DNA from 3 places in the Camelimonas abortus genome. Region 3 is predicted to be linked to each of the others. Evidence: predicted binding sites of a transcription regulator. Region 3 holds the regulator's gene; each other region holds the start of a gene.
What was found. The regulator LexA, encoded in region 3, represses DNA repair genes until DNA is damaged. The targets are predictions, from matches to a motif close to TGTTCNNNNTGTGTTCNG.
Positions count from the first base shown of each region.

Region 1: a site for LexA is predicted at 1,642-1,659, ahead of def (peptide deformylase). Genes of this name have one in related genera too.
Region 2: a site for LexA is predicted at 2,004-2,021, ahead of ACFFJB_RS13375 (ImuA family protein). Genes of this name have one in related genera too.

Region 1 covers NZ_JBHLWR010000006.1:247,439-251,680, forward strand. Annotated here, with positions in the region: gene truA (tRNA pseudouridine(38-40) synthase TruA) at 1-32, opposite strand, end outside; gene fmt (methionyl-tRNA formyltransferase) at 35-976, opposite strand; gene def (peptide deformylase) at 1,075-1,602, opposite strand; gene ACFFJB_RS03470 (DNA recombination protein RmuC) at 1,743-2,888, shown strand; gene recR (recombination mediator RecR) at 2,929-3,531, opposite strand; gene ACFFJB_RS03480 (hypothetical protein) at 3,625-4,242, opposite strand, start outside.
Region 2 covers NZ_JBHLWR010000006.1:2,550,905-2,555,146, reverse strand. Annotated here, with positions in the region: partial or broken gene ACFFJB_RS13380 (Y-family DNA polymerase) at 1-1,277, opposite strand, end outside; gene ACFFJB_RS13375 (ImuA family protein) at 1,192-1,953, opposite strand; tRNA gene ACFFJB_RS13370 (tRNA-Ser) at 2,358-2,447, opposite strand; gene ACFFJB_RS13365 (EAL domain-containing protein) at 2,596-4,242, opposite strand, start outside.
Region 3 covers NZ_JBHLWR010000006.1:1,183,640-1,187,881, reverse strand. Annotated here, with positions in the region: tRNA gene ACFFJB_RS07500 (tRNA-Ser) at 1,057-1,146, opposite strand; gene lexA (transcriptional repressor LexA) at 1,747-2,457, opposite strand; gene ACFFJB_RS07490 (flavin-containing monooxygenase) at 2,818-4,242, shown strand, end outside.

The DNA of each region.
Region 1 (4,242 bases), 940 kb from region 3:
TCATATTCGATCACGAGGCGATATCGCGGCACCGCTAGCTCCCTGTATCCGCGCCGGGGGAGGCCTGGAGCAGCGCGCCCGGCGCAAGGCGCGCGCCGCGCAGGAACTCGTCCGCCGCAACCACGCCGCGCCCGGCCCGCTGCACCTGCAGCAGCCGCACCGCGCCCTGGCCGCAGGCCACCGTCATGCCCGGGCCGATGAGCTCGCCTGGCGCGCCGGCGCCTTCCGCCGGCCGCGCGCGCAGCACGCGGACGCGCTCCGGCCTGCCCTTGCCGAGGTCCGCCTCAAAAAACGCGCCGGGGAAGGGCGAGAGGCCGCGGATGTGATTGTGCACCGCCGCCGCGTCGCGGCTCCAGTCAATGCGGGTTTCGGCGTTGGTGATCTTGTGGGCGTAGGTGACGCCGTCCTGCGGCTGCGGGGTGAAGCGCAGCGAGCCGCGCTCCAGCGCCGCGAGCGCGCGGGCGGCGAGGTCGGCGCCAAGGCCGCTGAGCACGTCGTGCAGCTCGCCGGCGGTCATCTCAGGCGTGACCGTCACCCGCTCGCACATGGCCACCGGGCCGGTGTCCAGCCCTTCCTCCATGCGCATCACGCACACGCCGGTTTCCGCGTCGCCGGCCATGATCGCCCGCTGGATCGGCGCCGCGCCGCGCCAGCGCGGCAGCAGGGAGGCGTGCAGGTTGATGCAGCCGAAGCGGGGAACGGCGAGAATTTCCGGCGGCAGGATCATGCCGTAGGCCACCACCACCGCCACGTCCGGCGCCAGGGCGCGGAAGGTTTCGGCCGCCCCGGCCGTGCGCAGCGTCGCAGGCGTGTGGACGGGAATGCCGAAGCCCGCGGCCATCTCGTGCACGGGGCTCCTGCGCTCGTTCATGCCGCGGCCGGCGGGGCGGGGGGCGCGGGTGTATACGGCGACGACCTCGTGCCCGTGGCCGACGATCTCCGCCAGCGTCGGCGCGGAGAACTCCGGCGTTCCCATGAAAATGACGCGCAACCTCGGCTCCCGTTTTCACTGTCGCCAGAACGGCCGGCGGGCGGGAAGGGCCGCAGGCCGGACCCGGCGCGGCCCGCCGCGGCTCAGGACGCCGCCCGGCCCTGCAGGCGGGCGAGCTTGTTAAACCTGGTCATCACCCGGTCGCGCTTCAGCTTCGACAGATGGTCGATGAACAGCACGCCGTTCAGGTGATCGATCTCGTGCTGCACGCAGGTGGCGAGCAGCCCTCCGGCCTCGATCTCCTGCATCCTGTCATGGATGTCGCGATAGCGCACGCGCACCTGCGCGGGGCGCTCGACCTCCGCCTGGTAGTCCGGAATCGACAGGCAGCCCTCCCGGTAGACGCTGCGCTCGTCCGACGACCAGGTGATCTCCGGGTCGATCATGATGATCGGCTCGCCGTCCCGGCCCTCCTCGCGCACCACGTCCATGACGATCAGGCGCTTGAGCACGCCGACCTGCACCGCCGCCAGGCCAATGCCCGGCGCGTCATACATGGTCTCCAGCATGCTGTCGGCCAGCTCGCGGATCTCCGCGGTGACGGCGCCGACAGGCCGGGAAATCTGGCGCAGGCGCGCGTCAGGAAGGATGACGAGGGGTTTGATGCTCATGCGCCGCACAGATAGTGTCTTCACCTTTCACGGTCAAGTTGTACTTGATTTGTTCTCGCCGGCGCCGGAGGATCCGCCAGCGGTGCGTTCCGGCGCCGCCGGCGGGGCGCCGGGCCGCGGGCGCGGAAGGGTCGCGGGTGATGCAGGACATGTGGCTGGCCGCAGGCGGCCTTGGACTTTCGCCGGCGCAACTGGCGCTCGCGGCGGCTGCGGCCGTCGCGGCGGCGTTCGCGCTCATGCTGCTGCTGCTGCGCCGGCGCCGGCCGCGCGCCGGCGGCCTGCTGCACGCCGACGACGTGCTGGCGCTGCTGGACAGCCACGCCCGCGGGATGGAGGCGCGGCTGGAGCAGCTTGCCCGGCTGCAGGCGGAGATGCACGGCGGCCTCCACGCCGGCATGCAGGGGCTCGGGGCGCGCCAGGCGGAAGTGCAGCGGGCCGTGGCCGAGCAGGTGGACATGCTGCAGCACCGCGTGGGCCGCACCCTCGCCGACATGGCCGGGCGCACCGGCGACGGCCTTTCTGAACTGGCCAGCCGCCTCGCGGTGATCGACGCCGCCCAGCAGAATCTCAGCGCCCTCGCCGGCGAGATGCTCAGCCTGCGCGAGGTGCTCGCCAACAAGCAGGCCCGCGGCGCCTGGGGCCAGGGGCGGATGGAGGCCATCGTGCGCGACGGCCTGCCGCCAGGCGCCTACAGCTTCCAGGCCACGCTCTCCAACGGCCGCCGGCCGGACTGTCTGGTGCGCCTGCCCGGCGACCTGCCGCTGGCCATCGACGCCAAGTTCCCGCTGGAGGGCTTCCAGGCGTTTCGCGCCGCCCGCGGCGAGGCGGAGCGCCGCGCCGCCGCCGCCCGCCTGCGCCAGGACCTCGCCGCCCACGTGCGCGACATCGCCGGCAAATATCTCATCCCGGGCGAGACCCAGGACCTGGCGCTGATGTTCATTCCCTCCGAGTCGCTCTACGCCGACCTGCTGGAGCATTTCGAGGACGTGTCGCAGTCCGCCGCCCGCTCACGGGTGATCATCGTCTCGCCGTCGCTGCTGGCGGTGGCCATCCAGCTGGCGCGGGCCATGGCCCGCGACGCCCGCATCCGCGACGAGGCCCGCGCCATCCAGGCGGAGGTGGGGCGGCTGCTCGACGACATCGGCCGCCTGCAGGAGCGCGCCGCCCGTCTCGACGGCCATTTCCGCCAGGCGCGCGAGGATCTGGCGGCGCTCAATGTCTCGGTGGAGAAGGTCGCCCGCCGCGGCGGCCGCATCGAGGCGCTGGAGTTCGACGGCGCAGCCTGACGCGCCGGGGAGGGCGGCGGGCGGGGGCCTTCCCCGCGCCTCAGAGCGCCGTGCGCTGGCGGATGGCGGCGACCAGCGTGCCTTCGTCGAGATAGTCGAGCTCGCCGCCCACCGGCACGCCATGGGCGAGACGGGTCACCTTCACCGGCAGGTGCTGCAGCATGTCGGTGATGAAATGGGCGGTCGTCTGGCCGTCGACGGTGGCGTTGAGCGCGATGATCACCTCGCTCACCCGGTCCCGGGCCGCCCGTTCGGCCAGGGAGGCGAGGTTGAGGTCGTCGGGGCCGACGCCGTCCAGCGGCGAAAGCACGCCGCCAAGCACGTGGTAACGCGCGTTCATCGCCGCGGCGCGCTCCAGCGCCCACAGGTCGGCCACCGACTCCACCACGATCAGCACGGAAGGGTCGCGCCGCGCGTCCTGGCAGATGACGCACGGCGAAACCGTGTCGACATTGCCGCAGGTCTCGCAGGTGATCACCCGGTCGGCCACCACGCGCACCGCTTCGGCCAGCGGCTGCAGCAGCGTCTCGCGCTTGCGGATCAGGTGCAGCGCGGCGCGGCGGGCCGAGCGCGGACCAAGACCGGGCAGGCGCGCCAGCAGCTGGATCAGACGTTCAAGTTCCGGGCCGGTGGACGAAGCCATGGACGAAGCACCCCGTGCGGCAGTATGGCGGGCCCCTTGTGCCAGCGGAACGGCGGCGAGGGCAAGCCGGGCCGGGCGGCGCGCGCCGGCCGTTCAGGCCAGCTCCCGCTCCCGCCGGCGCAGTGCGGCGGCGGCGCGCGCCGCCGCCGGATTGAGCCGCTGCGCCGCCGCCAGCCAGCGGCTGAAATCACTCATGTTCTGCCGCACATAGGCTTCAAGCTGGCGCACGCCCGCCTCGACCGCCGCCCGGCGGGCGCCGTCGTGCGCGCCATGCTCCAGGCCGTGGCGGAGGTTGATGGCGTCCTGGCGCCACTCGCGCGCCAGCTGCGCCAGATGCACGGTTTCGGCCAGCGCGGTGGCCATCAGCCGCAGCTCGCCGGCGGGCTCGCCGGGCAGCCGCGGGCTCACGGCGTCCACGGCGGCGGCGAGCCGTTCGCCGGCAGCCTCCAGCCGGTAGACGAGGGCGAAGACGATCTCGCCCGTGGCGGCGTATTCGTCATGAAAGGTCATGGCCAGCGCCATCATTTCGGCGCTGGCGCGGCGCGCGCGCAGGCGCGCCGCAGGGTTGAGCGGCGCCAGCCGCCGCTTCAGCGCGCCGCCGTTCTCCGGCTGGGGGCCGTGGCCCTGGGGGCGGCTGTCCGGCCCCTCCGGCCCCGGAGGGCGCAGCCGCGCGCCAAGGCGGCGCAGCAGCGCGCCCAGCCCGTTCCGCGG
Region 2 (4,242 bases), 1.4 Mb from region 3:
CCATGGTCTCCACCGGCTCCGGCCGCGGCAGCAGCCGCGGCGGGCGGGGCCAGTCGCCCTCCCAGGTCGCGCCGGTCTCCGGCGCCAGCGGCGGCGTGGCGGCGAGGGAGCGCTCCGGAACGTCGCTCTGGCGCGGCCGGAAGCGGCGCACGCGGTCCTCGCCGACGCGGCTCGCCAGGGCGTCGATCAGGCCGGCGATGTCTTCCTGCGCCTCGCCGGCGAGCGGCGCCGCCATCTGCCGCGCCGGCAGCGGCTCAACCCAGGAGGCGGCCAGCTCCATGGTCTCAACGCCAAAACCGGGATCGATGCGTTCCAGCTTCAGCTGCAGCAGGCGGAACAGACGGGCGGCGTCGCGGTCCGGCCGGGCGAGGCCGACGCGCAGCGTCTGGCGGGCGCCGTCGACGCGATGCGCCAGCAGGTCCACGTGGCGCGCGCCCAGCTCCCGCGCCGCCAGCCGTTCGCACAGGGCCACAGCCAGCCGCTCCACATGGCGGGCGATGGTCTGCGGAGCGCTGACGGGCTCCGCAAAGCTGCGCCGCGCCGTCACCACCTCGGGGGGGGCGCACCGGCTCGACAGGCTCCGGCGCGCGGCCGAGCGCCTGGTCGAGCCGGCGGCCCGGCTCCGGGCCGAAACGCAGCAGCAGCGCGGCGCGCGGCCGCTCCAGCAGGTCCTGGACGCGCTCCAGCCCCAGCTGGCGCAGGCCGTCGGCCACGTCCGGCGGCAGGCGCAGGGCGGCGACCGGCAGCGGCCGCAGCAGGGCCTCCGCCGCGCCGGGGGGAACCACCAGCATGTCGCGCGCCAGATAGCGGGCGGCGGCGTGGGCGGCGCCCGGCGTGTCGGCCACGGCGGCCCGGGCGCTGAAGCCGGCTGCGGCGAGACGGCGGGTGAGCGCCGCCAGCATGGCCGCCTCGCCGCCATGCAGGTGATCCGTCCCGGTGACGTCCATGACCAGGCCGTCCGGCGGATCGGGCGCGACGACAGGAGAAAAGCGCCGCTGGGCCCAGATGGCCAGCCGCTCCAGCGCCGCGGCGTCGGCGCGCGGATCAGCCGCCATGACGGCGAGGCCGGGAACCAGCGCCTGCGCCTGCGCCACCGGCATGCCGGGGCGCAGGCCGAGCGCCTCCGCGGCCGCGTTCACGGCGACGACGACGCGTCTGGCGCCCTCGCGGCCGGCGAACAGCAGCGGCGTTTCAGGCGACGGCGCCGCGGCGCCAGCCTGTCTGCGCAGACGGTCCGTCGGCCAGCGGGGCAGAAAGAGCGATACGACCCTCTGCATCACAGGCCTCCACTTCAAATGCGGCGCTGTCGCCGGCGCGGCAGCGCGCCAGCTCCAGCAGCCAGCGGGCGCGGCCGAGCCCGGGAACCGGCAGGGGCGCCGAAGGCAGGGCCGTGACCCGCCAGCGGGTGACGCTGGCCGTGGGCTCGCCGAAACCGGCGGCCTCCGACGGGCGGCGCCAGCGGCGGATGACGAGGCAGGTGACCCCGCCCTCCTCCGCCGCCAGCTGCAGACGGCGCGACGCCGTCATCGACAGGCGCGAAACCTCCCCCACCACGCAGGCGGGCCCACGGTGACGCAGCCCCTCCTCCAGGCAGGCGAGCAGGGATTTTTCGTCGCCCGCCTCCACCATTATGAGCCGGTCCGGATGCAGGCCGGCCTGGGCGAGGCCCGGCGCGAACAGGTCGCGACGGGTCACGCACCACAGCGTCCTGCCGCCGGCCCGGGCGGCGATTCCGGCTGCGAACAGGGCGGCGGCGGCCCCGTCCACGGCGCCGTCGCCGCCGCCGGCGATCTCGTGCAGCGCGCCCAGCGGCAGGCCGCCGTCCGGCAGCCGGCGGTCGATCTCCGGCACGCCGAAGGGCAGCACGCGCCGCGTGCGCGCCGCCAGGCGCCCAAGGCGGGCGATGCGCGCGCGCAGCTCCTCAATGACGGGTCTGACGGCGGAAGCCGGCATGGAAAGAACAACCTCCCGGCGTCAGGCGGCTGGCCCTGCCGGCCGCCATATGTTCTCTTTTTGTTCTCACACGAAAACAGAGTCAACCAGTCGCGTCAGGTCATCCCGCCCGTCGCCGCGACGGGCGTCCGCGCCACACGGCCGGCGAAACGCCGGGCGGGCCCGGGACTGGCGCCGGCATGGAGACGCACCTGGCCCGCAGCCGCGCCCAAGCCGCCGTACGGGACGACGGCGCCGGCGCCGCCAGATGCGGACGGCGCCCCGCGCACTGTCACACAGCCAGTGCAAGCGCTCCCGCGCCAGGAGCGCAGGCGCGGACGGAGCGCAGGCGCGGACGGGCCCGCGCCGCGCGCGCGACCGCAGCCGCGCCGGCAACCCTGATCAACATGAGACGGGAAGGGAAATGGCGGAGAGGGAGGGATTTGAACCCCCGATACGGTTGCCCGTATGCCGCATTTCGAGTGCGGTGCATTCAACCACTCTGCCACCTCTCCGCAAACACGAGGCGTAGACCTGTGGTTTGCGCGGTTCCTACACGACGGGCCGGCGCCGATCAAGACCCTGCCGCGACGGCGCCGGCGTTTCGCACAGCCGCGCCCGCGTCACGCCGCCACACGGCCGCGCGCGGAAAAATCATCCGGCTCAGCAAAGGGGCGCCAGCACGGGAACGCCGGTCTCGCGCACGCCTTCCGTCAGGGCGCGGACAATGAAACGGTCCGGCCCCGCCAGGGCGAGGCCGCTCCGGGCCAGCCGGCCGTCGAGACAGACAAGGTCAACCGCCATGGCGGCCAGATCGTCCCGCCCCAGCCAGCCGGCGCCATAGCCGCTGACGGCGATTCCCACGCCAAGCGCCTTGAGCATCGCCAGATGCTGGGCGATCACCCGCGGCTCGGGACGCTCTCCGCCGGCCCCCTCCCCGGTTTCCCCGCCATCGCCGAACGCTTCCTCGTCCACCGCAATGGTCAGGCGCGACGCGACACCCGGATGCGCCGCCAGCCACGCCGCCAGCGCGCCGCGCCACTCCGCGCCGGCGACCGAGCCGGTGGAAACCGTCAGCAGCAGCGCCGCGGAGCGGTCGCGGTCCAGCTCGCGCACCGCCAGCTCCAGCATGCGCGCGTCCAGCAGGCCGGCGAGGCCCGCCCGTCGCGCCGCGGCGGCGAGCACCGCCCGGCCCATGAAGCTGCAGCCGTCGGCGCAGGGCGCGACCGGCGTGGCCGCGTCCAGCCGCAAGCCGGCGCCGCCCGGCTCCACGAGGCCGTGACGGCGCAACCCGACGGCGCGGGCGTTGAGCAGGCGCGCCACGTCCGGCGCAACGGCGGCGACCGCTCCGGGGCGTCGCATCGCCGCCGGCGATGCCGTCGCCAGCGGCTCGCCGGCGGCGGCCGCCTCACGCGCCGCCGCCTCGGCGGTCTCAAGCAGCGCCGGCGCATCCGCCTCACCCGCCTTGGCGGCCACAAGACCAATATGGGCGGAGAACGCCGGGCAGGCCCGCTCCAGCTGGCGCAAAACCGCAAGGGCCGCGTCGCGTCCCTGGTCCGCGTCGCAGCCGTTCAGCAGGAGGGCGAACTGGCCGCAATCCAGCCGCGCCACCACGTCCGTGCGGCGCAGCCGGCGGGTGATGGCCCTCGCCGCAGCCTCCATCACGCCAAGAGCGGACGCGGCGACGTCCGGCCGGCGGGGCAGCAGCAGGCAGGCCGCGACGCACACGCCGCGCCGGCCGCGCGCCTGCTCATGCAGCACGGCTGCGAGGGTGCGCAGCAGGACATCCCGCGCCGGCTCCAGACGGCGGGCGAACACGCCGGCGTCCGCGCCGCGCCCGTCCAGCGGCGAAAGCCGCAACACGCCCTCCGCCCGGGCGGGGCGGCCATCGGCGCCCGCATGCCAGCGGCCGCGCTCCTCCACCACGCACAGGCCGCGCGCGATGCTGGCCACGTAACGGCAATGGAACGGAACGCCGTCTCCGGCGTCCGGGCCCGCGGCGGCGGCGATGGCGGTCGCCCTGTCCGGACCGGAGCCGGCGGCGACGGTCGCGGCCCATTCGGCCCCCGTCGCCAGCTGGCCGCGACGGCCAAGCACGGCGCGGGCGGCCGGCCCCCAGCACAGCCTGTCCGTAGCCAGATCCCATGTCCAGGTGGTCATGTCACAGGCGGCGAGCGCCTGGCGCGCTTCCGGCGCGCGCCCGTCGCCCGGGGCGACCGGCCAGCGCGCCTGCGACGGCGCGGCGCCAGGGCCGGCGGCGTCAGCGCCGCCTGCGACGGCGTCCGGGCGCTCCTGCGCCGCCACGCCCGC
Region 3 (4,242 bases):
GCTACGAACGAACCGATTATGAGCGGCCACAATAGAATTGCGTTTGCCATACAGGTCTTGTGATATTCGGCGCGTTGACGATGGACGTGTCCTTGATGGCATTCTCTGGCAGTGTGCCCGTCTCATCCCCGTGCTGCGATACCCGCGAGCGCTTCGACCTGTACATAATCTGTTACCTGCAACTGGATTGTTGGATGGCGAAAAGTCGATATATGTCATCGACTCCCTGAAGTGGTCTCAAACGCTTACGAGATTGGCCGCGTCAACATGGACGCCAGCTGGGTTCCCGTCAGCGGCCACGGCGCGACGGAAATAGGGGGCGGAGACGCTGGCGGCGCGGGACGTTCCCGCCGCGACGTCACGCGCTGCAGGAACCACGCTGTCTTGATGCCGAAGGCCGCCCGGCCAAACTGCGCCTGACGGGCTTACAGGTTGTGGACTGTAGGCAGGCCGAAGTGCCGGGAAGTGGGCTGCGACCGTGTCCTGCTGACAGGCTGTTGCGATATCAGTGATCCGCGCGCAAGCCATGGCGGACCGAAAAAGCCGGGGCCAATATCTCGCCCAGTTAGATAGCAAGGATGACTTCACCGTGTATCCGCGAGGCGGCCCTCGGCAATATCATGGCGGACGGTTCGTGAACCGTATCAAACAGTTCAGGGACGCCACACGCTACGCCAAGCGACCCGAGAGCTGTTTTGTCGCCGCATAGCTTGTCGCAGCCCGCATCCCCCGTCAGACTTAAGATCCTGTCGAGTGTACGCCCTCGTGTAGCTTCTGATCGTATGCCTGTCGCTCATGGGAAGGCCCAGCCAATCGTGCTGCGTAGTACCAGATTCTTGGCTGCCCTTTCATGGTCTGTCAGTTCCGTCGTAATGAGTGCCCAAACAGATTCTACCAGTGAATTATGGGCCCGAAGCGCCCCACCACCAAAAAAGCAAACGATATTGCTTGTAACAATATGCTAGGAAACGTCAAGGGATGAAAGCGCGTCCGATCCCGATGCAACATGCCTCAAAACAGCCTGGGCGATCTTGTGGCGGCACGGACAGGATTAAATGGCGGATGGGGTGAGATTCGAACTCACGGTACGGTTGCCCGCACGGCGGTTTTCAAGACCGCTGCCTTAAACCACTCGGCCACCCATCCAGCAGCGCCGGCGCCTGTTTCCGGTTCCGGCGTCACGTCTGGCTGTTGCGCCAGCGCTCGCCCGCAGGCCGTCGCCGGACCCGCCAGGCGCGCCCGCGGCGCCGTTCGCGTCGCCCGCGCCCAAGGGCAGCGGTCTTTTTGCCGCCGCCGACGTCGCTTGGCAAGCCCGCGGCGGAGGCGAACGCCCGCCCGTTCACAAAAAGCGCCGGAAGCCTTCCGGGAGCGCAGGAGCGGCGTCGCCGGATGATGGCCCGGCGCAGGGCGGCGTCATCGCCGCTGCGGGCCCCAACGCCGGCCATCGCTGACAACGCCTGCACGGCCGGCGGGAGCGCGCAACGCCGCGCCGCAGACGCTTCGGCCCTGTCTGAACCCATCGCGACGCGGCGGTCCTGCGCGGGGGAAGCGCTCCGGGAAAGGGGGGCGAAGCGCTCCAGCCTCCCGGACTTCCGGAGCGCCTTCGCCCGCCGCCTGTGGCCTGTCACCGGGCTGCGGGTCGCTGCGTCGCGCCCGCCCGACAATTGATCCGCTCGACCGTTGCCGCGGCGATTCCCCGCGAGACAAGAGGGCATGCGCCGGGCGGTCGCCAAGGGCGCGCCGGCGTCAGTAGCGGCGCACCAGGCTGACCAGACGGCCCTGGATTTTCACCCGCTCTGCCGGCAGCACCCGGTTCTCGAAGTGCGGGTTGGCCGCCTCCAGTTCGATCTCGCGGCCGCGGCGGCGCAGGCGTTTCAGCGTCGCCTCCTCGTCGTCGATCAGCGCCACGATGATGTCGCCGTTGTCGGCCGTATCCTGGCGGCGGATCACCGCCAGATCGCCCTCCAGAATGCCGGCCTCGATCATCGAATCGCCGCGCACCTCAAGGGCGTAATGCTCGCCGGAGCCCAGCATGGCGGCGGGCAGGGGCACGAACTCGCCCTGCTGCTGGATGGCGCTGATCGGCACGCCGGCGGCGATGCGCCCCACCACCGGCACGGAAACCACCTCCGGGCTCCCCGCGCCGGCCTCGCGCGCCGCCTCCCGCGCCGGGGCCGCCCTTGCCGGCGCGGCGCGCCCGCCTTCCACCACCCGCGGACGGAAGCCGCCGCCGGCCGCCGCCGTCTCCGGCAGCCGCAGCACCTCCACGGCGCGGGCGCGGTTGGGCAGGCGGCGGATGAAGCCGCGCTCCTCCAGCGCCATGATCAGACGGTGAATGCCGGACTTGGAGCGGAGCGCCAGCGCCTCCTTCATTTCGTCGAAGGAGGGCGGCACGCCCGTCTCCTGCAGGCGCTGGTGAATGAAACGCAGTAGTTCGTGCTGTTTCGCCGTCAACATGGCGCCCATCCCCGCGTCCAGCATGCGTTCCGCGCCGGCTGCGCCGCTCCCGCCGCGCCGCCGCGACCCGTGTGGCCGGTCCACGTGCCCGGGCGCGGCCTGGCGCGCGCCGCCGGCTGGACGCGACCATACGAATCGCGCGGAAACAAATCATGAACATTGATAGCCTGTTCCTGGCTGTTCCGCAATCGGGGACTGCGCCGGGCAGGGCGCTCGCCGCATCGCCCGCCGCGCCAGCCATGCGCGGGAAGCGGTTGACAGTCAGGGCAGTACTGACCAGTATCATATTTGATATGACAAAAGGCGCGTCGCGCCGGTTGCGGTACGCCCGGTGCCGGCCGCGCCACAAGGGAGCGAAACATGGCCGCCAGCGACACGGACGCCGCAGCGATCGACGCCGCCAACATCGACATCGAGGCGCTGAAGGCGCGCTATCGCGAGGAGCGCGACCGGCGCCTGCGCGAGGACGGCAATGACCAGTACGTCGAGATGGCCGGCGCGTTCGCCCGTTATCTCGAGGATCCCTATGTGGAGCCGGGCTTCACCCGCGACCCGGTGATCGAGCAGGTGGAGGTGCTGGTGATCGGCGGCGGCTTCGGCGGCCTGCTCGCCGGCGGCCGCCTGCGCGAGGCCGGCGTCGATTCATTCCGCATCGTCGAAAAGGGCGGCGACTTCGGCGGCACCTGGTACTGGAACCGCTACCCCGGAGCCGCCTGCGACACCGAAAGCTACATCTATCTGCCGCTGCTGGAGGAAACCGGCTACATCCCCGAGCGCAAATACGCCCGCGCGCCGGAGATCCTCGCCCACTGCCGGCGCATCGCCAACCACTTCAACCTCTATCCCCACGCGCTGTTCCAGACCGTGGTCACCGAACTGCGCTGGCTGGAGAACGAGGGCCGCTGGCGGGCGCTCACCAGCCGCGACGACGAGATCTACGCCCGTTTCGTCATTCTCAACGGCGGCCCCCTGGAGCGGCCCAAGCTGCCAGGCATTCCCGGCATCGAGACGTTCCGCGGCCACAGCTTCCATACCAGCCGCTGGGACTACGCCTACACGGGCGGCGACTCCAACGGCAATCTCACCGGGCTGCGCGACAGGCGCGTGGGCATCATCGGCACCGGGGCCACGGCGGTGCAGTGCGTGCCGCATCTGGGCGAGTGGTCGAAGGAGCTTTACGTCTTCCAGCGCACGCCGTCCTCGGTGGACGTGCGCAACGACCGCCCCACCGATCCCGAATGGGTGAAAACACTCAGGCCGGGCTGGCAGCGCGAGCGCATGGACAATTTCACCGCCGTCGTCTCCGGCGCGGACTTTGACGTGGATCTGGTCAACGACGGCTGGACCGACCTGATCGGCAACATCCTGCTCGCCGCCCGCCGCCGGCAGAAGGCCGGCGAGCCGGTGGAGGATCCGCAAAAGCTCATTGAGCTCGCCGACTTCCAGAAAATGGAGCGCGTGCGCGCCCGGGTGGACGCCATCGTCCGCGACCGCAAGACCGCCGAGGCGCTCAAGCCCTGGTACAGCCAGTTCTGCAAGCGGCCGTGCTTCCACGATGAATATCTGCCCACCTTCAACCGCCCCAACGTGCATCTGGTGGACACCAACGGCCGCGGCGTGGAGCGCATCACGCCGCAAGGGGTGGTGGCCAACGGCCAGCTCTATGAACTGGACTGCCTGGTCTACGCCACCGGCTTTGAGGTCGGCACCAGCATCACCCGCCGGTTCGGCATGGAGGTGTATGGCCGCGACGGCGTCACCCTGAGCGAGCGCTGGAAGGACGGG